DNA from 3 places in the Streptomyces sp. NPDC127106 genome. Region 2 is predicted to be linked to each of the others. Evidence: predicted binding sites of a transcription regulator. Region 2 holds the regulator's gene; each other region holds the start of a gene.

Region 1 (7,352 bases), on a different contig from region 2:
GGCGCGTCGCCCTCGGCCGGCGCCGGGGACCAGGCGTACAAGAAGTGGGGGCTGACCGCCCCGGTGCAGTACGCGCCGAAGCCGGCGCAGAAACCGGCCCTGCCGCCGGCCGCCCCCGGCAAGGCCCAGGTCGTGGACCGAATACCCGTGCCGGCCACGGACAAGGTCGTCTTCCTGACCTTCGACGACGGCGCCGAGAAGGACCCCGAGTTCCTGAAGATGGCGGCCGACCTGAAGCTGCCGATCAGCATGTACCTGACCGACAACGTCGCGTCGTCGGACTACGGCCACTTCGAGAAGCTCCGGGACAACGGCTCCGGCAGCACCATCAACAACCACACCCTGACCCACCCGAACCTCCGGACCCTGCCCTTCGCGGCGCAGAAGAAGGAGATATGCGGTCAGCAGGAACGCCTGGAGAAGCGCTTCGGGACCAGGCCCGCCCGCTTCCGTCCGCCGTTCGGCAACTACAACGACGACACGCTCAAGGCGGCCGCCGAGTGCGGCATCACGCAGGTGGTCCTGTGGCGGGCGTCGATGCAGATCAACGACTTCCAGTACGCCGAGGGCTCCGGCCTCAAACCCGGCGACATCATCCTGGCCCACTTCCGCGGCCCCTCCGAGCTCAAGGGCGCGACCGAGGTCCAGATGACCACCCGCATGCTGCGGAGCATCCAGGAGCAGGGCTTCCGCATAGGCCGTCTGGAGGACTACCTCTAGGCCACGGCCCGTTCAGGTGAAGGGCGGGGGCCGTCGGGTACGGGGCGGGTCCGCCGCGGGAGGAATGGACGCACGCACACCCCACCCCCGCCGAACCGGGAGGCGAAGCGATGCCGATCGACACCGTCGAGCGTTTCCTGAACGCCCTGAGCCCTGCCCATCGGGAGAAGGTCCAAGAGCTGCCCCCCGCCCGGCAGCAGGAGCTCGCCGACGCCTGGGAGCGGGAGCTGGAGAGGGACCACGACCTCGACACCCTCTCCGAGCTGTCACCCGCCGCGGCCGAGGCCGAGGCGGCCAAACGGGTGATCGAGTCCGCCGACGGCGGCTGAGTCCCCGCCCCGGAAGTCCGCGGCCCCCGGCCCCCTCAGCCCCGGCCGGCCGCCACCACCGGCGTGATCACGGTCTCCACCGGGCCGCGGCGGTCCGCCAGGCGCTGCCGTTCCGCGCTGTCGCTGATCCGCAGCAGCAGCGCGATCATGATCCAGTTGGCCAGCAGGGACGAGCCGCCCTTCGCCAGGAACGGCAGCGCCTTGCCGGTCAGCGGGATCAGCCCCGTCACGCCGCCGGCCACCACGAACACCTGGAGCGCCAGCGCCGCCGCCAGGCCCACCGCCAGCAGCTTCCCGAACGGGTCGCGGGCGCCCAGCGCCATGCGCAGCCCCCGCTGCACGAGCAGGGCGTAGAGGAGCAGCACCGCCATGACCCCGGCCAGGCCGAGCTCCTCGCCCACCGTCGTCAGGATGAAGTCGCTGCGGCCCGCGAACGCGATCAGCTCCGGGTGTCCCTGGCCGAGCCCGGTCCCCGAGATGCCGCCGGTGCCGAAGCTGAACAGGGCCTGCGCCGACTGGTCCGAGGTGACCCCCGGCGGCCGGTCCTGCCAGTAGTACGACAGGGGGTTCAGCCAGGCGGCCACGCGCGCCTTGACGTGCGGCTCGGTCGAGCCGACGACGAAGGCCCCGCCCGCGGCCATCACCATCCCGCACACGATCCAGCCCGTGCGCTCGGTGGCGACGTACAGCATCACCACGAAGACGCCGAAGAAGATCAGCGAGGTGCCCAGGTCGCGCTCGAAGACCAGCACCAGCATCGACAGGATCCACACCGTCACGATCGGGCCCAGCTGCCGCATCGGGGGCAGCCGCAGGCCCAGGAACCGCCGGCCGGTCAGGGCCAGGGAGTCCCGGTGGACCACCAGGTAGCCCGCGAAGAAGACCGCGATCATGATCTTCACGAACTCGCCCGGCTGCGCGGAGAAGCCGCCGACGACGACCCAACGCTTCGCCCCGTACGTGTCCGCGGGCGAGAACGCCGGCGCGATCAGCAGGACCAGCGCCCCGGCCATCGTGAGGTAGATGAACCGCTGGAGCAGCCGGTGGTCCCGCAGCAGCGCCACCACCAGCAGGCAGGCGGCCACCCCGATCACCGTCCACACCAGCTGGCCGGGGGCATTGGCCTCGGCGCCGTACCGCTCGATGTACGACTGGTCGAGCCGGTGCAGCAGCACCAGCCCGAGCCCGGTCAGCAGCACGGCCAGCGGCAGGACCAGCGGATCCGCGTACGCCGCGAACCGGCGCACGCCCAGGTGCGCCACCAGGGCCAGCAGGCTCATGCTGATCGCGAAGCCGGAGAGGTCGACCGGCAGCTCGCCGTTCAGCCCCCAGCCGGCGCTCGCGTGCCCGAGGACGGTGATGCCGACGACGAGGACGAGCAGCAGCGCCTCGGTGCGACGGCGGGCCCCGGCCGCCGTCGGCGGCATCAGCCCCCGCACGGGTCACCGCGACCGTCGGTGCCGGCGCAGGGCGCGGAAGGCATTGGTCCGATCTGGTCATCAATGAGCCGCTTTATCTTCATATCGTCTAAGACGACGAGGTCCTCTCCGGGGTTCCTTCCGGTCCGTACGGGCGGGGTGCGGGGTGGAGGAGGGGCGGCGGCGGAGGACCGGCCGGATCCGGCCGAACCGGCGATCGGGGTGGCCGGATGTGCGAACCGGGGGAGCGTATTGGCACTCCGCTTGACCGAGTGCTAATCGCCGGAATAGTCTCGCACCTGGCACTCACCCCCGGTGAGTGCCAACACAGCGACGGGCAGGTCCGGCACCCGCGACGACGGATCCACCTGGTCGCCACCTCAGACAGTTAACCCCGTGAGATCTCCGAAGGGGGAGGTCGGATCGTGACGACCACCAGCTCCAAGGTTGCCATCAAGCCGCTTGAGGACCGCATCGTGGTCCAGCCGCTCGACGCCGAGCAGACCACGGCCTCTGGCCTGGTCATCCCGGACACCGCGAAGGAGAAGCCCCAGGAGGGCGTCGTCCTCGCCGTGGGCCCGGGCCGCTTCGAGGACGGCCAGCGTCTCCCGCTGGACGTCAACGTCGGCGACATCGTGCTGTACAGCAAGTACGGCGGCACCGAGGTGAAGTACAGCGGCGAGGAGTACCTCGTCCTCTCGGCTCGCGACGTGCTCGCGATCATCGAGAAGTAATTCACTTCTCCCAGAACTGCTTTGATCTGCGCCCCTGGTCACCCCGCTGATTGCCGGGCGGCGAGGGGCGCGGGTCGTTGAACCCTAGTTTTCCGAGAGGGCTGAACCGCTCCCATGGCGAAGATCCTGAAGTTCGACGAGGACGCCCGTCGCGCCCTCGAGCGCGGCGTCAACAAGCTTGCCGACACGGTCAAGGTGACGATCGGCCCCAAGGGCCGCAACGTCGTCATCGACAAGAAGTTCGGCGCCCCCACCATCACCAACGACGGTGTCACCATCGCCCGCGAGGTCGAGCTGGACGACCCGTACGAGAACCTCGGCGCGCAGCTGGTGAAGGAGGTGGCGACCAAGACCAACGACATCGCGGGTGACGGCACCACCACCGCCACCGTGCTGGCCCAGGCGCTGGTCCGCGAGGGTCTGCGCAACGTCGCCGCCGGCGCCTCCCCGGCCGCCCTGAAGAAGGGCATCGACGCCGCGGTCAAGGCCGTGTCCGCCGAGCTCCTCGCGACCGCCCGTCCGATCGAGGACAAGTCCGACATCGCCGCCGTGGCCGCGCTCTCCGCGCAGGACCAGCAGGTCGGCGAGCTCATCGCCGAGGCGATGGACAAGGTCGGCAAGGACGGTGTCATCACCGTCGAGGAGTCCAACGCCTTCGGCCTGGAGCTCGAGTTCACCGAGGGCATGGCCTTCGACAAGGGCTACCTGTCGCCGTACTTCGTCACGGACCAGGAGCGCATGGAGGCGGTCCTGGAGGACCCCTACATCCTGATCAACCAGGGCAAGATCTCCTCCATCCAGGACCTGCTGCCGCTGCTGGAGAAGGTCATCCAGGCGGGTGGCTCCCGGCCGCTGCTGATCATCGCCGAGGACGTCGAGGGCGAGGCCCTCTCCACCCTCGTCGTCAACAAGATCCGCGGCACCTTCAACGCGGTCGCCGTCAAGGCGCCCGGCTTCGGTGACCGCCGCAAGGCGATGCTCCAGGACATGGCCACCCTCACCGGCGGCACCGTCATCGCCGAGGAGGTCGGCCTCAAGCTCGACCAGGCCGGCCTGGACATCCTGGGCACGGCGCGCCGCGTGACCATCACCAAGGACGACACCACCATCGTCGACGGTGCCGGCTCCGCCGAGGACGTGCTCGGCCGCGTCAACCAGATCAAGGCCGAGATCGACGCGACCGACTCCGACTGGGACCGCGAGAAGCTGCAGGAGCGCCTGGCGAAGCTCGCCGGCGGCGTCTGCGTCATCAAGGTCGGCGCCGCCACCGAGGTGGAGCTGAAGGAGAAGAAGCACCGTCTGGAGGACGCCATCTCCGCGACCCGCGCCGCGGTCGAGGAGGGCATCGTCTCCGGTGGTGGCTCCGCGCTCGTCCACGCCGTCAAGGTCCTGGAGGACAACCTCGGCCTGACCGGCGACGAGGGCACGGGTGTCGCGGTCGTCCGCCGCGCCGCCGTCGAGCCGCTGCGCTGGATCGCCGAGAACGCCGGCCTCGAGGGCTACGTCATCACCTCCAAGGTGGGCGAGCTGGAGAAGGGCAACGGCTTCAACGCCGCCACCGGCGAGTACGGCGACCTGGTCAAGGCCGGTGTCATCGACCCGGTCAAGGTCACCCGCTCCGCCCTGGAGAACGCCGCCTCCATCGCCTCCCTGCTGCTCACGACCGAGACCCTGGTCGTCGAGAAGAAGGAAGAGGAAGAGGCCAACGGTCACGGGCACGGCCACGGTCACGGCCACAGCCACTGACCCCGATGAGCCGGTCCGCTGACCGCTGACCGGCTCCGTTCGGACTGCGACCCCGGTCGCCGCCGCTCCGCGGTGGTGGCCGGGGTCTTCCCGTGGGCCGGGTGGGGCCGGGACTGCGGCCGGGTCACTGCCCGGGTCACTGCCCGGGACTGCGCCCGGGGCACCGCCCGGGCGGCGCTCAGGACATCGCCCCGAGCTGCCGCATCAGGCCGTTGGTGTCGTAGTGCCACCAGCCTTCCTTGATCATCCCGTTCTCGCAGCGGAAGACCGTCGTGCCGGTCATCGTGCAGGTCTTGCCGGTCGGGGCGATCCCCATGAACTCGCCCTTGTGCTTGCCGGTCCAGGTCCACAGGGTGCTGACGTAGTCGTCCTGCGCCATCTGCGCGTCGCGGGTGAAGGAGAAGTCGAAGCTGCCGCGCCACATCTCCACGTCCTCGCGGATGGCCTCGCGCCCGGTCTTGTCGACGGGGTTGGACACGTCGTGGTCCATGTAGTCCGCCGCGAAGACCTCCTCGATGACGGCCATGTCGCCCTTCATCGCGATGTCGTCGAACATCCGGTTCGCGAGCAGCGTGTTGAGGTGCTCGTCGCGGACCACGTCGAGGTTGGTGAAGCGCGGCATCCCGTCGCAGAGGGCCACCATCTCCTGGAACATCCGGTCCGTCTCCGGGAGGTGAGAGTTCTTCATGGCGTCTTCGTACGACGGGAATTCGACCACGTCGACATAGTGCGTCTCGGCTTCGCGGTCCCTGCCGACCACACTGTGCGTCACGGTGCGCTTGCCGCTGCTCTGCGCCAGGTACCGGTCGAAGAGCTCGCTGACCGCCTCGGGCTTGCTCGTCTCGTAATCGACTATTTGTACGAATGTCATGGCGCCTCCCGGGATGGATGTGATATGTCCATTTTAGGGAGATTTGAGCCATCTGGCCGACTTCTGGGGCCTCCTACCGGGGGCCGTACTTGCGGCCCGTGCGCGAGGACAGCCCGCCCAGCAGCCCGCGCGGCGTCAGCTTCACCACGCCCATCAGCGCCTTGTACCGCGGGTCCGGGACCGAGACCGTCTTGCCGCGCGCCAGGTCGGCGAGGGCCGCCGTCACCAACTTGTCGGCGTCCAGCCACATCCAGCCGGGGATGTTGTCCGTGCCCATCCCGGCCCGCTGGTGGAACTCGGTCCGCACGAAGCCGGGGCACAGCGCCATCAGCCGTACGCCCGACCCGGCCAGGTCCCGCGCCGCGCCCTGCGTGAACTGCACGACCCACGCCTTGCTCGCCCCGTAGGTGCCCCGCGGTACGAAGGCCGCCACCGAGGCCACGTTGATGACGCCGCCGCGGCCGCGCGAGCGCATCGACGCGGTGGCCGCCGAGGTCAGCCGCAGCACCGCCTCGATGTGCACCTTCAGCATGGTCAGCTCGTCCGCCATCGACACTTCGAGGTACCGGCCCTTGTTGCCGAACCCGGCGTTGTTGACCAGCAGGTCCACCGGGTGCGTACGGTCGCCGAGGCGCCGCTCGACCGCGGCGATGCCCGCCTCGGTCGACAGGTCCGCCGTCAGCACCTCGGCCTCGATGCCGTGCCGGTCGTGCAGCTCGGTGGCCTGCTCGGCGAGCCGCGCGGTGTCGCGGGCGACCAGTACGAGGTTGTGGCCCTGGGCGGCGAGCCGGCGGGCGAAGGCGGCGCCGATGCCCGCCGTGGATCCAGTGATCAGCGCAGTCGTCATATGCGCAACCTAGCCGCCCCGGACGACAGTCCGGAGCGGGCCCGCCCTGGCGGTACCACTTCGTCCGCTTTCCCCCCGGCGGTGGGCGCGGCTCCTCGCCGGTGCGTCGTCGGCCGGCTACTTCCCGTACTTCTCGACGTACGCGCGGACCTTGTCGTGCGCCTTCGGCTCCATCGCCTCACCGGCCGCCAGGGTCCGCGGCAGCAGCGCGCGTTCGGTGGTGAACGCCCGGAACCAGAGCCCCACCGTCACGTCGTGGTCCGGACGGCTGACCATCTCGACCGGGTCGCCGGCCGAGACCTCCCCCTCCTGCACCACGCGCAGGTACGCGCCCGGCCGCACGGCCTGCGTGTACCGCTTGACCCAGCCCTGCTCGCCGAGGGCCCCCTGGAAGGTGCCGCACGGGATGCGCGCCGAGGCCACCTCCAGGAGGAGGCCGGAGCCGATCCGCCAGCGTTCGCCGAGGAGCGCGCCGGTGACGTCGATGCCGGAGGTGGTGAGGTTCTCGCCGAAGATCCCGGCGGGCAGCTCGCGTTCCAGCTCGCCCTCCCACCAGTCCAGGTCCTCGCGGGCGTAGGCGTACACCGCCTGGTGGTCGCCGCCGTGGTGGCGCAGGTCGCAGACGGCGTCGCCCTCCACGCCGCTCGCGCCGACCCCCTTGGGGCCGGGGGCGAAGACGCGGACCGG
Region 2 (7,352 bases):
AACAGGCCCCCGCGTACACATGCGGGGGCCTGTTTCGTTATGAATCGGCGGCTCAAGGGCTCTTACGCGCCAGGCGGAGGGCCCCTACCCTGATCACTGCCGTTGGTTACCCGCCAGTCACTACCCCTTGGCCGCAGATTCTGCTGCCAGCCCTGTCGGAAGCCGCCGCCCACCCCCGGGACGGCAGGCCCTGCCGCGTGGTCCGGAGGACGTCCGTGAGCGACACACAGACCCTGATCGAGAACCGTCCGCCCACCGTGGCGGCCCTCTTCCTGGAGCGTGTCGCCGCCACGCCCAACGCCGAGGCCTACCGCTACCCGGTGCCGCCGGCGTCCGGCAGCGGCCCAGACGACTGGAAGTCGCTGAGCTGGGGCCAGGCGGCCGAGCGGGTCTTCGCCATCGCGGCCGGCCTGATCGACCTGGGCATCAAGGCGGAGGACCGGATTGCGCTCGCCTCCAACACCCGCGTCGAGTGGATCCTGAGCGACCTGGGCGTGATGTGCGCGGGCGGCGCGGTCACCACCATCTACCCCAGCACCAACGCCGACGAGTCCGCGTTCATCCTGGAGGACTCGGCCAGCCGGGTGCTGATCGCCGAGGACGCCGCCCAGCTGGCCAAGGCCCGCGAGCGCCGCGCCGACCTGCCCGACCTGCGGCACGTCGTGGTCCTGGAGGCCGCCGACGCGGTCCCCGCCGAGGGCGACCCGGAGGGCTGGGTGATCTCCCTCGCCGATCTGGAGGCCCGGGGCAAGCAGTACCTCACCGAGTACCCGGAGGCCGTCGAGGAGCGCATCGGCGCCATCACCGCCGATCAGCTCGCCACCCTCATCTACACCTCCGGCACCACCGGCCGCCCCAAGGGCGTCCGGCTCCCGCACGACAACTGGTCGTACATGGCCAAGGCCACCGTGGCCACGGGCCTGATCACCGCCGAGGACGTCCAGTACCTGTGGCTGCCGCTGGCGCACGTCTTCGGCAAGGTCCTGACCTCCGGCCAGATCGAGGTCGGGCACGTCACCGCCGTCGACGGCCGCATCGACAAGATCGTCGAGAACCTGCCGGTCGTCCAGCCGACCTACATGGCGGCCGTCCCGCGCATCTTCGAGAAGGTCTACAACGGGGCCGCGGCCAAGGCCCGGGCCGGCGGCGGGGCCAAGTACAAGACCTTCCAGTGGGCCGTCGGCGTCGCCCGCGAGTACGCCAAGGTCACCCAGGACAACTACCGCCGCACCGGCCGGGCCACCGCCCCCTTCGGCCTCACCACCAAGCACAAGATCGCCGACGCCCTCGTCTACTCCAAGCTCCGCGAGGCCTTCGGCGGCCGGCTGCGCGCCGCCGTCTCCGGTGCCTCCGCCCTGGCCCCCGAGATCGGCTACTTCTTCTCCGGCGCCGGCATCCACATCCTGGAGGGCTACGGCCTGACGGAGTCCAGCGCGGCCTCCTTCGTCAACCCCGGCGAGGCCTACCGCACCGGCACGGTCGGCAAGCCGCTCCCCGGCACCGAGGTCCGCATCGCCGACGACGGCGAGATCCTGCTGCGCGGCCCCGGCATCATGCAGGGCTACCACGGCCAGCCCGAGAAGACCGCCGAGGTGCTGGAGGAGGACGGCTGGCTGCACACCGGCGACATCGGCGAGCTCTCGCCCGACGGCTACCTGCGCATCACGGACCGCAAGAAGGACCTGATCAAGACCTCGGGCGGCAAGTACGTCGCCCCGGCCGAGATCGAGGGCCAGTTCAAGGCGATCTGCCCGTACGTGTCGAGCATCGTCGTGCACGGCGCCGACCGGAACTTCTGCTCCGCCCTGGTCGCCCTCGACGAGGCCGCCATCCTGGGCTGGGCCGCCGAGAACGGGCTGGAGGGCAAGACGTACCCCGAGGTGCTCGCCGCCCCGGAGACGAACCGGCTGATCGAGACGTACGTGCAGACCCTCAACGAGGGGCTGCAGCGCTGGCAGACGATCAAGAAGTTCCGGATCCTGCCGCGCGACCTCGACGTGGAGCACGGCGACCTCACGCCCAGCCTCAAGCTGAAGCGGCCGGTCGTCGAGCGTGAGTTCAAGCACCTGATCGACGAGATGTACGAGGGCGCCCGCGAGGCCTGAGCCCTGCGGTACGGGGCCCGGCGGCACGCCGGGCCCCTCCGCCGCCCCGTCCCCGTACGCAGCCGGGGCTCCCGCCCGGCCGGGCCCCCGGCCCGCGTACGGGACAATGGGGGCATGCCTTCCGCACTGCCCGACGGCGAGCCCATGCCCGAAGACGGCGCGCTGCCGTCGCACGCCCTGGCGGGTGCCGGGGACCGCCCGCTCGGGTTCTACCTGCACGTCCCGTACTGCGCCACGCGCTGCGGGTACTGCGACTTCAACACGTACACCGCGACCGAACTGCGCGGCTCCGGCGGCGTGCTCGCCTCCCGGGAGAACTACGCCGACACCCTGATCGACGAGGTCCGCCTCGCCCGCAAGGTCCTCGGCGACGACCCGCGGGCCGTCCGCACGGTGTTCGTCGGCGGCGGCACGCCGACCCTGCTGCCCGCCGCCCACCTGGTCCGCATGCTCGCGGCGATCCGGGACGAGTTCGGCCTGGCGGAGGACGCCGAGATCACCACGGAGGCCAACCCGGAGTCCGTCGATCCCGCCTACCTGGCCGAGCTGCGGGCCGGCGGCTTCAACCGGATCTCCTTCGGCATGCAGAGCGCGAAGCAGCACGTCCTGAAGGTGCTCGACCGCACGCACACCCCGGGCCGCCCCGAGGCCTGCGTCGCGGAGGCCCGCCGGGCGGGCTTCGAGCACGTCAACCTGGACCTGATCTACGGCACGCCGGGGGAGTCGGACGACGACTGGCGGGCCTCGCTGGACGCCGCCCTCGGCGCCGGCCCGGACCACGTTTCCGCCTACGCCCTGATCGTCGAGGAGGGCACGCAGCTCGCCCGCCGGATCCGCCGCGGCGAGGTGCCCATGACGGACGACGACGTCCACGCGGACCGCTACCTGATCGCGGACGAGGTGCTCGCCGCGGCCGGCTACTCCTGGTACGAGGTCTCCAACTGGGCCACCTCCGAGGCCGGCCGCTGCCTGCACAACGAGCTGTACTGGCGGGGCGCGGACTGGTGGGGCGCGGGCCCCGGTGCGCACAGCCACGTGGGCGGCGTGCGCTGGTGGAACGTGAAGCACCCCGGCGCCTACGCGGCCGCGCTGGCCGAGGGCAGGTCCCCCGGCGCCGGCCGCGAGCTGCTGTCCGGGGAGGACCGGCGCGTGGAGCGGATCCTGCTGGAGCTGCGGCTGGCGGAGGGCTGCCCGCTGTCCCTGCTGGCCCCGGCCGGCCTGGCGGCCTCCCGCCACGCCGTGGAGGACGGCCTGCTGGAGCCGGGCCCGTACGCGGCCGGGCGCGCCGTGCTGACCCTGCGGGGGCGGCTGCTGGCCGATGCGGTGGTCCGCGACCTGGTCGACTGACGCTGACGGTGCGGCCCGCGCCGCCGGGCTGCCCCACACGCCCCGGCTGCCCCACATCCCGGCGGCCCGGGCTGCCGCCCACGCCCTGGCCGCCCCGCGCGCCCGGCCGCCCGGGGCGGTGCCGCGAGGGGCGGTCAGGCCGTGACGTGGTCGATCAGGTGCTCCACCGCGCCCAGCAGGGCGGGCTCCAGGTCCTTGTACGACGTCACGCGGGACAGCACGTGCTGCCAGGCGGCCCCGGTGTGCTCCGGCCAGCCCAGCGCCCGGCAGACGCCCGTCTTCCAGTCCTGGCCCCGCGGTACCTGCGGCCAGGCCGGGATGCCCAGCGCGGACGGTTTCACGGCCTGCCAGACGTCCACGTACGGGTGGCCCAGCACCAGGACGTCGTCGCAGGAGACGGCCGCCGCGATCCGTGACTCCTTCGAGCCGGGGACCAGGTGGTCCACCAGGACACCCAGCCGGGCGTCCGGGCCCGGCGCGAACTCGGCGACGACGGCGGGCAGGTGGTCGACGCCCTCCAGGTACTCCACGACGACGCCCTCGATCCGCAGGTCGTCGCCCCACACCCGCTCGACCAGCTCGGCGTCGTGCCGGCCCTCCACGTAGATCCGCCCCACCCGCGCCACCCGGGCCCGCGCCCCCGGGACGGCGATCGAGCCCGAGGCCGTGCGCAGCGGCGCCGCCGGGCCCCGGGCGGGCCGGACCAGGGTGACCACGGCGCCCTCCAGCAGGAAGCCGCGCGGTTGCAGCGGGAAGACCCGCCGCCTGCCGAAGCGGTCCTCCAGCGTCACCGTGCCCGCCTCGCAGGCGACCACGGCCCCGCAGAAGTCCGTCCCGGCCACCTCGACCACCAGGTCGGGTTCGGCCGGCACCTCCGGCACGGCCTTGGCGCGCTTCCACTGCGGGGTCAGGTCGGGGGAGTACTCACGCATCGGGCCGCCCCGGGGAGAGCGGGCTGGTGCCGGATCCCGACACGCCGAACCGGGCCGCCAGTGCGTCGCGTTGCGCACGGACGAAGGCCGCGTCGACCACCGCTCCGTGCCCCGGCACGTACAGGGCCTCCTCCCCGCCCAGGGCCAGCAGCCGGTCCATGGCCGCCGGCCACTGCGCGGGCACCGCGTCCGTGCCCGCCTGGGGCTCGCCGGACTCCTCCACGAGGTCCCCGCAGAACACCGTCTCGCGCTCGCCCGGCACGAAGACGGCGAGGTCGTAGTGGGTGTGGCCGGGCCCGACGTTGGCCAGCAGCACCTGGACGCCGCCCAGGTCCAGCGTCCACTCGCCCGACACCAGGTGCCGCGGCGGCACCAGCAGGTCGGTGGCCTCCGCGGCGAGGGCCGGGTCGAGGCCCTGCCGGACGGCGCCGTCGCGCAGTTCCTCGCGCCCGGCGACGAGTTCGCCGTCGAGGCCGACAGCCCCGTAGACCTCGGCTCCGGAGAAGGCGGCCCCGCCCAGAACGTGATCGAAATGCCCGTGCGTGAATGCGATATGGGTCACGCGCCGGCCCGTCAGGCGCTCGGCCTCGGCCCGCAGCGAGGCGCCCTCGCGGACGCTCGAACCCGGGTCGACGACGAGGACGGCTTCGTCCCCCACCACCAGTCCCACCGTGCAATCCCAGCCCGGGAGGCGCTTTCGGCCGGTCCGCCGCGTCAGCCGCTCCCAGCCTTCCTCTTCCCACCGTACGTCCATACCGTGACGCTACCTGGCGGGCCACCCTTGCTAGCCGTGTACTACCCGGCCGTACACTGGCCGGGGGATCGCTGGCACTCCGACGAGGTGAGTGCCAGAAGCAGTGGACCACGACGACCCGCATCACAGCTGGAGGTGTGCGCGATGCTCAGCGAACGCAGACTCGAGGTGCTCCGCGCCATCGTCCAGGACTACGTCGGGACGGAGGAGCCGGTCGGCTCCAAGGCGCTGACCGAGCGCCACAGGCTCGGCGTCTCGCCCGCCACCGTGCGCAACGACATGGCCGTTCTGGAGGAGGAGGGCTACATCGCCCAGCCGCACACCAGCGCCGGCCGGATCCCCACGGACAAGGGCTACCGCCTCTTCGTCGACAAGCTGGCGGACGTCAAGCCGCTCTCGACGCCGGAGCGGCGGGCCATCCAGAACTTCCTCGACGGCGCCGTCGACCTCGACGACGTCATCGGTCGGACGGTGCGGCTGCTCGCCACGCTGACCCGGCAGGTCGCGATCGTGCAGTACCCGTCGCTGACCCGCTCCACGGTCCGCCACGTCGAACTGCTCGCGCTGGCGCCCGCGCGCCTGATGCTCGTGCTGATCACCGACACGGGCCGGGTCGAGCAGCGGCTCGTCGACTGCCAGACGCCGTTCTCCGAGACCTCGCTCGCCGATCTGCGGGCGCGGCTCAACAGCAGGGTCGTCGGTCGCCGGTTCACCGACGTGCCGAGGCTCGTGCAGGACCTGCCCGAGGCCTTCGAGCCCGACGACCGGGCCACGGTCACGACCGTGCTGCAGACGCTGCTGGAGACGCTGGCGGAGGAGGCGGAGGAGCGGCTGATGATCGGCGGTACGGCCAATCTGACGCGCTCCGGACACGATTTCCCCCTGACGATCAGGCCGGTGCTGGAGGCCCTTGAGGAGCAGGTCGTGCTCCTCAAGCTGCTCGGCGAGGCCAATGAATCGGGCATGGCTGTACGAATCGGGCATGAGAACGCCTACGAGGGACTGAACTCCACGTCCGTCGTGTCGGTCGGCTACGGTTCGGGCGGCGAGAGTGTCGCCAAACTCGGCGTGGTCGGACCGACCCGCATGGACTACCCCGGAACGATGGGAGCGGTACGCGCAGTGGCACGTTACGTCGGACAGATCCTGGCGGAGTCGTAAGTGGCCACGGACTACTACGCCGTACTCGGCGTACGCCGCGACGCATCGCAGGACGAGATCAAGAAGGCCTTCCGCCGCCTCGCGCGCGAACTCCACCCGGACGTGAACCCGGACCCGAAGACGCAGGAGCGCTTCAAGGAGATCAACGCGGCGTACGAGGTCCTCTCGGACCCGCAGAAGAAGCAGGTCTACGACCTCGGTGGCGATCCGCTGTCCTCCTCGGGCGGCGGCGGTGGCGCCGGCGGCTTCGGTGCGGGTGGCTTCGGCAACTTCTCCGACATCATGGACGCCTTCTTCGGCCAGGCGGCGCAGCGCGGCCCGCGCTCGCGGACCCGCCGCGGCCAGGACGCCATGATCCGCCTCGACCTGGAGCTGGACGAGGCCGCGTTCGGCACGACCAAGGACATCCAGGTGGACACCGCCGTGGTGTGCAACACCTGCTCCGGTGAGGGTGCCGCGCCCGGCACATCGGCGCAGACGTGTGACATGTGCCGCGGCCGCGGTGAGGTGTCGCAGGTCACCCGGTCCTTCCTGGGCCAGGTCATGACCTCGCGCCCCTGCCCCCAGTGCCAGGGCTTCGGCACCGTCGTCCCGACCCCGTGCCCCGAGTGCGCGGGCGACGGCCGGGTCCGCTCCCGCCGCAGCCTCACGGTCAAGATCCCGGCCGGTGTCGAGAACGGCACCCGGATCCAGCTCGCGGGCGAGGGCGAGGTCGGCCCCGGCGGCGGCCCCGCCGGCGACCTGTACGTGGAGATCCACGAACTGCCCCACCCGATCTTCCAGCGGCGCGGCGACGACCTGCACTGCACGGTGACCATCCCCATGACGGCGGCGGCCCTCGGCACCAAGTGCCCGCTGGAGACGCTGGACGGCATGGAGGAGGTCGACATCCGGCCCGGCACCCAGTCCGGCCAGTCCATCCCGCTGCACGGCCGGGGCGTGACGCACCTGCGCGGCGGCGGGCGCGGCGACCTGATCGTCCACGTCGAGGTGCAGACCCCCGGCAAGCTGGACGCCCAGCAGGAGGAGCTGCTGCGCCAGCTCGCCAAGCTG
Region 3 (7,352 bases), on a different contig from region 2:
GCGGGCATGAGCGGATCGGCGATGCCGCGCTCGTCCTCCAGGTGGGCGCAGCTGAGGAAGGCGTGCGCCCAGGCCCAGGTGTGGAAGCCGAGCAGGTCGGCGCCGAGCATGCCCCAGACGAGCTCGCGCCGGATGTCGTCGGGCAGCATGTCGAGGAATTCCCACGACGCCCACGGCGTGTGCGTGAAGTGGGCGATCCGCAGGTCGGGCCGCAGCTCGCGCAGCAGCCCCGGCACGAGCGCCAGGTGGTAGTCCTGGACGAGCACGCAGGCGTCCTGGGCCGCCTCCTCGGCCAGTGCCCGTGCGAAGGCCCGGTTGTAGCCGGTGTACGCCGCCCACTGGCGCCGGAAGGCGGCGTCGAAGACGGGGGTGCGGGGGATGTCGTACAGGTGGTGGTGGGTGAACCAGAGCACCGAGTTCGCGATGCCGTTGTAGGCGGCGTCGTACACGGCCGGGTCGATGTCCAGCATGCGCACGCCGGGTTCGGCGACGCCGCGGCGGACGGCCTCGCGGTCCGCGTCCGACAGGGCGGCGCAGATCCACAGCGCGTCGGGCTGCTCGGCGAGAGCGGCGGACAGGCCGGAGACGAGGCCGCCCCCGCCGCGCCGGGCGCCGAGGGTGCCGTCGGCATCGAGGGCGTAGGAGAGCGGTCCGCGGTTGGCTGCGACGAGAACGTGGGAAGCCATGCGGCGAACCTAGCCCGGCCCGCCCCGCCTCAAACGTCCGTTCTCACCCCGGTGTGCCCCCTGACGCGCCCCTGACACCGTCCCCCTGACACCGTCGTGCCGCCCGCCGTCAGGCGACGCGCCGGACCGCGTACTCCTCGATCTCGGTCATCGGCGGCCGCTCCTCGGTGTCCACGGCGTGCGTGCGCGGCACGAACCCGCCCGGGCCGCGCTCGAACTGCGTCAGCACGGGCCGTACCAGGTGCCCGCGCGAGAGCCGCAGCTGCGCCGTCCGGTAGATCGCCGCGGCCATCCGGCCGAGTGCCTGCCCGTCCTGGTGGCGGTGGAGCCGTACGCCGACGTCCACCTGGGCGAGGGCGTCCAGCCCGACCGTGTGGAGCGCGTCGACCAGCAGGCCCAGCTCGACGCCGTAGCCGACGGGGAACGGCAGCCGCTCCAGCAGCGAGCGGCGGACGGCGTACTCGCCGCCCAGCGGCTGGACGAAGCCGGCCAGCTGCGGCCAGTGCAGGTTGAGCAGGGGCCGGGCGACGAGCTCGGTGACCCGGCCGCCCTGTCCGGGGGCGTCGCCGAGCGGCCGGTCGTACATCGCCTTGACGAACTGCACGTCCGGCTCGGTCAGCAGCGGGCCGACGATCCCGGTGACGAAGGCGGCCGAGAAGTCCCGCAGGTCCGCGTCGACGAAGCAGACGACGTCGCCGGTGGTGGCGAGCAGCGAGCGCCACAGCACCTCGCCCTTGCCGGGCAGGGCCGGGATGCGGGGCAGGATCGCGTCGCGGTGGACCACGCGGGCGCCGGCCTTCGCGGCGACCTCGGCGGTGCGGTCGGTGGAGCCGGAGTCGACGACCACCAGTTCGTCGACGAGCGGGAAGGCCGGCCGTTCGACGAGATCGCGCCGGATGACCTCGACGATCGCGCCGACCGTCGCCTCCTCGTCGAGCGCGGGCAGGACGACGCTGACCGTCGTGCCCGACGCCCGTTTCGCGGCGAGGAGCTGGTCGAGCGGTCGGTCGGCAACGGACCAGGAGCGGTCCGCGAGCCAGCGCTCCACCTCTTCCAGCACGTTCGGCACTCCCTGTTCCTTCGGCTGCGTGACCGGCTGTTCCGGCTCAAAAGCGATCCATCTCGCGCATCGGACAGCCGTCTCAACTGCCCGAGCCTTCGGTTACAGTCTTGAACAACGCGAAGGACCGCCGCATGCCGGGGGTCCCGCGGACAAACGCGTCGGCGCGCCACGAGCGCGCGGACCGGCGCCATACCGCTCATCCAGAGGGGCAGAGGGACACGGCCCGTTGAAGCCCCGGCAACCCTCCAGTCGGTTTCCCGCGCCTGCGTGCAGCAGCAGCGAGGTCCCCGGCTAGGGAAGGTGCCAATTCCGTCTCATGGCGAAATGCGCCATGGGGAAGATGAGGAGAAAGGGCCTCGCCATCATGGCTGCACAGACCGTTGCCACCCCTGCCGCCGTACCCTCCGACGCCGCGCCCTCCGTCGACCTCGGTCCCGCCTCGGCCCTGTCGTGTCGGGAGTGCGGTACCCGTTTCGAGCTCGGCCCGGTCTTCGCGTGCGTCGAGTGCTTCGGCCCGCTGGAGGTCGCGTACGCGTTCCCGGCCGGCACCGGGTCGTCCGAAGACGCCGAGGCCCTGCGCGCCGCGATCGAGGCCGGTCCGAACAACATCTGGCGGTACGCGCCGCTGCTGCCCGTCCCCGCCGACGTGGCCGCCAAGCCCAGCCTGAACCCGGGCTTCACCCAGCTCGTCGACGCCGAGAACCTGGCCAAGGAGCTCGGCGTCACCGGCAAGCTGTACGTCAAGGACGACTCCGGCAACCCGACGCACTCCTTCAAGGACCGCGTCGTCGCGATCGCCGTCGAGGCCGCCCGCGCCTTCGGCTTCACCACGCTCTCCTGCTCCTCCACCGGCAACCTGGCCGGCGCCGTCGGCGCAGCCGCCGCCCGGGCCGGCTTCCGCTCCTGCGTGTTCATCCCGCACGACCTGGAGCAGGGCAAGGTCGTCATGGCCGGCGTGTACGGCGGCGACCTGGTCGGCATCGAGGGCAACTACGACGACGTGAACCGCTTCTGCTCGGAGCTCATCGGCGACCCGCTGGGCGAGGGCTGGGGCTTCGTCAACGTGAACCTGCGCCCGTACTACGGCGAGGGCTCCAAGACGCTCGCGTACGAGATCTGCGAGCAGCTCGGCTGGCGGCTCCCCGACCAGATCGTCGTCCCGATCGCCTCCGGCTCCCAGCTGACGAAGATCGACAAGGGTCTGCAGGAGCTGATCAAGCTCGGCCTGGTCGAGGACAAGCCGTACAAGATCTTCGGCGCGCAGGCCGAGGGCTGCTCCCCGGTGTCCACCGCCTTCAAGGCCGGCCACGACGTGGTGCGCCCGCAGAAGCCGAACACGATCGCCAAGTCGCTCGCCATCGGCAACCCGGCCGACGGCCCCTACGTGCTGGACATCGCGCGCCGCACCGGCGGCTACGTCGAGGACGTGACGGACGAGCAGGTCGTCGAGGCCATCAAGATCCTGGCCCGGACCGAGGGCATCTTCGCCGAGACCGCGGGCGGCGTGACCGTCGGCGTGACGAAGAAGCTGATCGAGAACGGGCAGCTCGACCCCGCGCTGACCACCGTCGTCCTCAACACGGGCGACGGCCTGAAGACCCTGGAGGCGGTGGCCGCGGACAGCGGGCAGACGGCCACCATCCGCCCCAGCCTGGACGCGTTCCGCGCCGCCGGCCTGGCCTGACCATCCCCCGCTCTACCGGAAAGGCAGTAGCGCCATGAGCGTCAACGTCCGCATCCCCACCATCCTGCGCACCTACACCGGCGGCCAGGCCGAGGTCCCGGCCGAGGGCGCGACCCTCGCCGAGGTCATCGCGTCGCTGGAGCAGAACCACCCCGGCATCGCCGCGCGCGTCCTCGACGACCAGGGCAAGCTGCGCCGCTTCGTGAACGTCTACGTGAACGACGACGACGTGCGCTTCGAGGGCGGCCTGCAGGCGGCCACCCCGGACGGTGCGGGCGTCTCGATCATCCCGGCGGTCGCCGGCGGCTGCTGAGGCGTACGCCTGATACGTCGTACCCGGGATTACCCCCTCCGGCATTAAGCGGAGGGGGTAATTCTGCTTGGTTGGGCGCGGTAGAGTTGGGGAAGCCCCCTCCGTTGTTCTTGCCCGCCGCATATGAGCGGGCCCCGCGAGGGGTGACATTGAGTCAATGTGCGCGTGCGGTATGGGGCTTTGGCGCGATATGCCAGGTCCGAGTTGCCCGGGAATACGATAAATTTTCGGCCTATTTCCCTCTTTCGGTGTGACCGGAATTCTCGTCGGATTGACCTGTTGCAGACAGCACCGGTGCAGATACATTCAGCCGCGGTCGAGGCGTTCCGGCGCAAGTTCTGACCCGGGACCGCGAAGTGCGTTCCCGCGCAAGGGCCAGTAATAGGGGAGTTAGGCATGGCTCAGGGCACCGTCAAGTGGTTCAACGCGGAGAAGGGCTACGGCTTCATCGCGGTCGACGGTGGTGCGGATGTGTTCGTCCACTACAGCGCCATCCAGATGGACGGATACCGCACCCTTGAAGAGGGTCAGCGGGTCGAGTTCGAGATCTCGCAGGGCCAGAAGGGCCCGCAGGCGGACATGGTCAAGCTCGCCGTCTGAGACCGGCGCGACCGGCACGACCGGCCACCGACGCGTACACGAGGGTCCACATCCTGAGGAGGGGTGCGGGCCCTTCGTGCGTCCCGGGCCGCACGCGGCCGACAGCCCGTCCGGCGAGCCGGCTCCGGCGTCCGGCATCCGGCGCCGTCCCGCGGCGGGTGCCCGGCGGCGTGGCCGGGGATGCCCGAAGCCGCTTGCACTCGCGGGGGTCGAGTGCTAATCATTGGCGTTAGCACTCTCCCGCGGAGAGTGCTACTACACGGGACCGGGTCGGTGAGGCCCGCAGCGTCCGGCGGGAAGGAACCGCCGGGCACGCAGGCCGTCCGTCGCGGGCGCAGGCGCGGTCCGGAGCAATCCACCCTCCCCGCGCGCCTAGCGGCGCAGGGGGAACCCCAGTCCTGGAGGACCACTTCAGATGGCCAAGATCATTGCGTTCGACGAGGAGGCCCGGCGCGGTCTCGAGCGCGGCATGAACCAGCTCGCCGACGCCGTCAAGGTCACCCTTGGCCCCAAGGGTCGCAACGTCGTCCTTGAGAAGAAGTGGGGCGCCCCCACGATCACCAACGATGGTGTCTCCATCGCCAAGGAGATCGAGCTCGAGGACCCGTACGAGAAGATCGGCGCCGAGCTGGTCAAGGAAGTCGCCAAGAAGACGGACGACGTCGCGGGCGACGGTACGACCACCGCCACCGTCCTGGCCCAGGCGCTCGTCCGCGAGGGCCTGCGCAACGTGGCCGCCGGCGCCAACCCGATGGCCCTCAAGCGCGGCATCGAGAAGGCCGTCGAGGCCGTCTCCGGCGCCCTGCTGGAGCAGGCGAAGGATGTCGAGACCAAGGAGCAGATCGCTTCCACGGCCTCCATCTCCGCCGCCGACACCCAGATCGGCGAGCTGATCGCCGAGGCCATGGACAAGGTCGGCAAGGAAGGCGTCATCACCGTCGAGGAGTCCCAGACCTTCGGTCTGGAGCTGGAGCTCACCGAGGGCATGCGCTTCGACAAGGGCTACATCTCGGCGTACTTCGCCACCGACATGGAGCGTATGGAGGCGTCCCTCGACGACCCGTACCTCCTGATCGTCAACTCCAAGGTCAGCAACGTGAAGGACCTCCTTCCGCTGCTGGAGAAGGTCATGCAGTCCGGCAAGCCGCTGCTGATCATCGCCGAGGACGTCGAGGGCGAGGCCCTGTCGACCCTGGTCGTCAACAAGATCCGCGGCACCTTCAAGTCCGTCGCCGTCAAGGCCCCGGGCTTCGGCGACCGCCGCAAGGCCATGCTCGGCGACATCGCCATCCTCACGGGCGGCACGGTCATCTCCGAGGAGGTCGGCCTCAAGCTGGAGAACGCCGGCCTGGACCTGCTGGGCCGCGCCCGCAAGGTCGTCATCACCAAGGACGAGACCACCATCGTCGACGGTGCCGGTGACAGCGACCAGGTTGCCGGTCGCGTCAACCAGATCCGCGCCGAGATCGAGAACTCCGACTCGGACTACGACCGCGAGAAGCTGCAGGAGCGCCTCGCGAAGCTGGCCGGCGGCGTGGCCGTCATCAAGGCCGGTGCCGCGACCGAGGTCGAGCTCAAGGAGCGCAAGCACCGCATCGAGGACGCCGTCCGCAACGCGAAGGCCGCCGTCGAGGAGGGCATCGTCGCCGGTGGTGGCGTGGCCCTGCTGCAGGCCTCCTCGGTCTTCGAGAAGCTGGAGCTGGAGGGCGACGAGGCCACCGGTGCCGCCGCCGTCAAGCTGGCCCTCGAGGCCCCGCTGAAGCAGATCTCCGTCAACGCCGGCCTCGAGGGCGGCGTCGTGGTGGAGAAGGTGCGCAACCTGACCCCGGGCCACGGCCTGAACGCCGCGACCGGCGAGTACGTCGACATGATCGCCGAGGGCATCATCGACCCGGCGAAGGTCACCCGCTCCGCCCTGCAGAACGCCGCGTCGATCGCCGCGCTGTTCCTGACCACCGAGGCCGTCATCGCCGACAAGCCGGAGAAGGCCGCCGCCGCTCCGGGCGGCATGCCGGGCGGTGACATGGACTTCTGATCGGCCCCGCGCTGATCGGCTGTTCTCGACCGAGGGCGGCACCCCTTCCCCAGGGAAGGCGTGCCGCCCTCGGGCGTTTCACGCCCCGGAGGCGAACCCGGTGGTTTCGAGCGCGAACCCGAACGGCTCCGGGACGTCCAGGGGCTTGCCGAAGGAAACCGTCTGCCGGGAGCGGTAGCCGTGCGGGGAGGGGTCGGAGAAGCAGGTGATCTCCGCGTCCTGCACGTCGACGACCAGGTAGACGGGTACCAGGCGGCCGTAGACTTCCAGCTTCTCCGCCCAGTCCGCGTCCCTGGTGGAGACGGAGGTGAACTCCGCGACCAGGGACAGGGCGGCGGCGTCAGCGTGGCGCCCGTCCTCTTTGAAGGCGGCCTCGTCGGCCACGAAGAGCTCGGGCCCGTACGCTCGCGCGACTGCCGGGAACCGGAACAGGAAGGGCGCAATGTCTGCCACGTGCCCTTCGGGCGCGTGGGCCCCGAGCTGCTCGCGCAGTACCCGCATGGGGCGGTAGTAACGCAGCTCGGACCACGGTGACACGACGATCTTCCCCCGGATGAGCTCGGCCTTGAAGCCGTCTGGCGTGTTCATCTCCTCGACGGTGCGCAGGAGGTCTTCGAACGTCGGCGGCGGCAAGGTCTCTCTGGGGGTGTCCCGCTCGATCATGATCGTCACCGTCGTCGTCCGGGATCGGGGTGGTCGTGCTCGCCTCGGCGCATGCACGTCCCAGGCTAGGGGCGGGACTGCCGCTCCGCCCGGATCCGGGCGGAGGCCACCCCTGCGGAGGCGGCGCTCCGGAACGTGCGGCGGCCCGGGTCGGGTCAGGCCGGACCGAGGGGCTTCAGGAAGTAGACGTCCTCGTGGTCGCCGGGGAAGCCGGGGACACGGGTGGTCTCCTCGTAGCCGTGGCGGGCGTAGAAGGCCGGCGCCTGGAAGGTGAACGAGGACACCATGATCGTGCGGCAGCCGCGGGC

The links. The regulator HrcA, encoded in region 2, represses chaperone genes, less so after heat shock. The targets are predictions, from matches to a motif close to TTNGCACTCNGNNNNNCNGAGTGCNAA.
Region 1: the regulator HrcA is predicted to act here: its motif matches at 2,720-2,746, upstream of groES (co-chaperone GroES).
Region 3: the regulator HrcA is predicted to act here: its motif matches at 4,576-4,602, upstream of groL (chaperonin GroEL).

Annotation. Positions count from the first base shown of each region.
Region 1 covers NZ_JBHXTC010000006.1:219,319-226,670, forward strand. The annotation lists gene ACFVGY_RS09305 (polysaccharide deacetylase family protein) at 1-720, shown strand, start outside; gene ACFVGY_RS09310 (hypothetical protein) at 831-1,049, shown strand; gene ACFVGY_RS09315 (FtsW/RodA/SpoVE family cell cycle protein) at 1,085-2,476, opposite strand; gene groES (co-chaperone GroES) at 2,893-3,201, shown strand; gene groL (chaperonin GroEL) at 3,316-4,947, shown strand; gene ACFVGY_RS09330 (ester cyclase) at 5,126-5,818, opposite strand; gene ACFVGY_RS09335 (SDR family NAD(P)-dependent oxidoreductase) at 5,892-6,665, opposite strand; gene ACFVGY_RS09340 (MOSC domain-containing protein) at 6,783-7,352, opposite strand, start outside.
Region 2 covers NZ_JBHXTC010000016.1:118,740-126,091, forward strand. The annotation lists gene ACFVGY_RS16665 (AMP-dependent synthetase/ligase) at 216-2,105, shown strand; gene hemW (radical SAM family heme chaperone HemW) at 2,220-3,452, shown strand; gene ACFVGY_RS16675 (DUF3097 domain-containing protein) at 3,587-4,384, opposite strand; gene ACFVGY_RS16680 (MBL fold metallo-hydrolase) at 4,377-5,138, opposite strand; gene hrcA (heat-inducible transcriptional repressor HrcA) at 5,283-6,299, shown strand; gene dnaJ (molecular chaperone DnaJ) at 6,300-7,352, shown strand, end outside.
Region 3 covers NZ_JBHXTC010000034.1:75,845-83,196, reverse strand. The annotation lists gene ACFVGY_RS25385 (trehalose-6-phosphate synthase) at 1-686, opposite strand, end outside; gene ACFVGY_RS25380 (glucosyl-3-phosphoglycerate synthase) at 796-1,746, opposite strand; SAM riboswitch class I at 1,943-2,096, shown strand; gene thrC (threonine synthase) at 2,114-3,433, shown strand; gene ACFVGY_RS25370 (MoaD/ThiS family protein) at 3,468-3,746, shown strand; gene ACFVGY_RS25365 (cold-shock protein) at 4,143-4,346, shown strand; gene groL (chaperonin GroEL) at 4,762-6,381, shown strand; gene ACFVGY_RS25355 (Uma2 family endonuclease) at 6,460-7,044, opposite strand; gene ACFVGY_RS25350 (GNAT family N-acetyltransferase) at 7,200-7,352, opposite strand, start outside.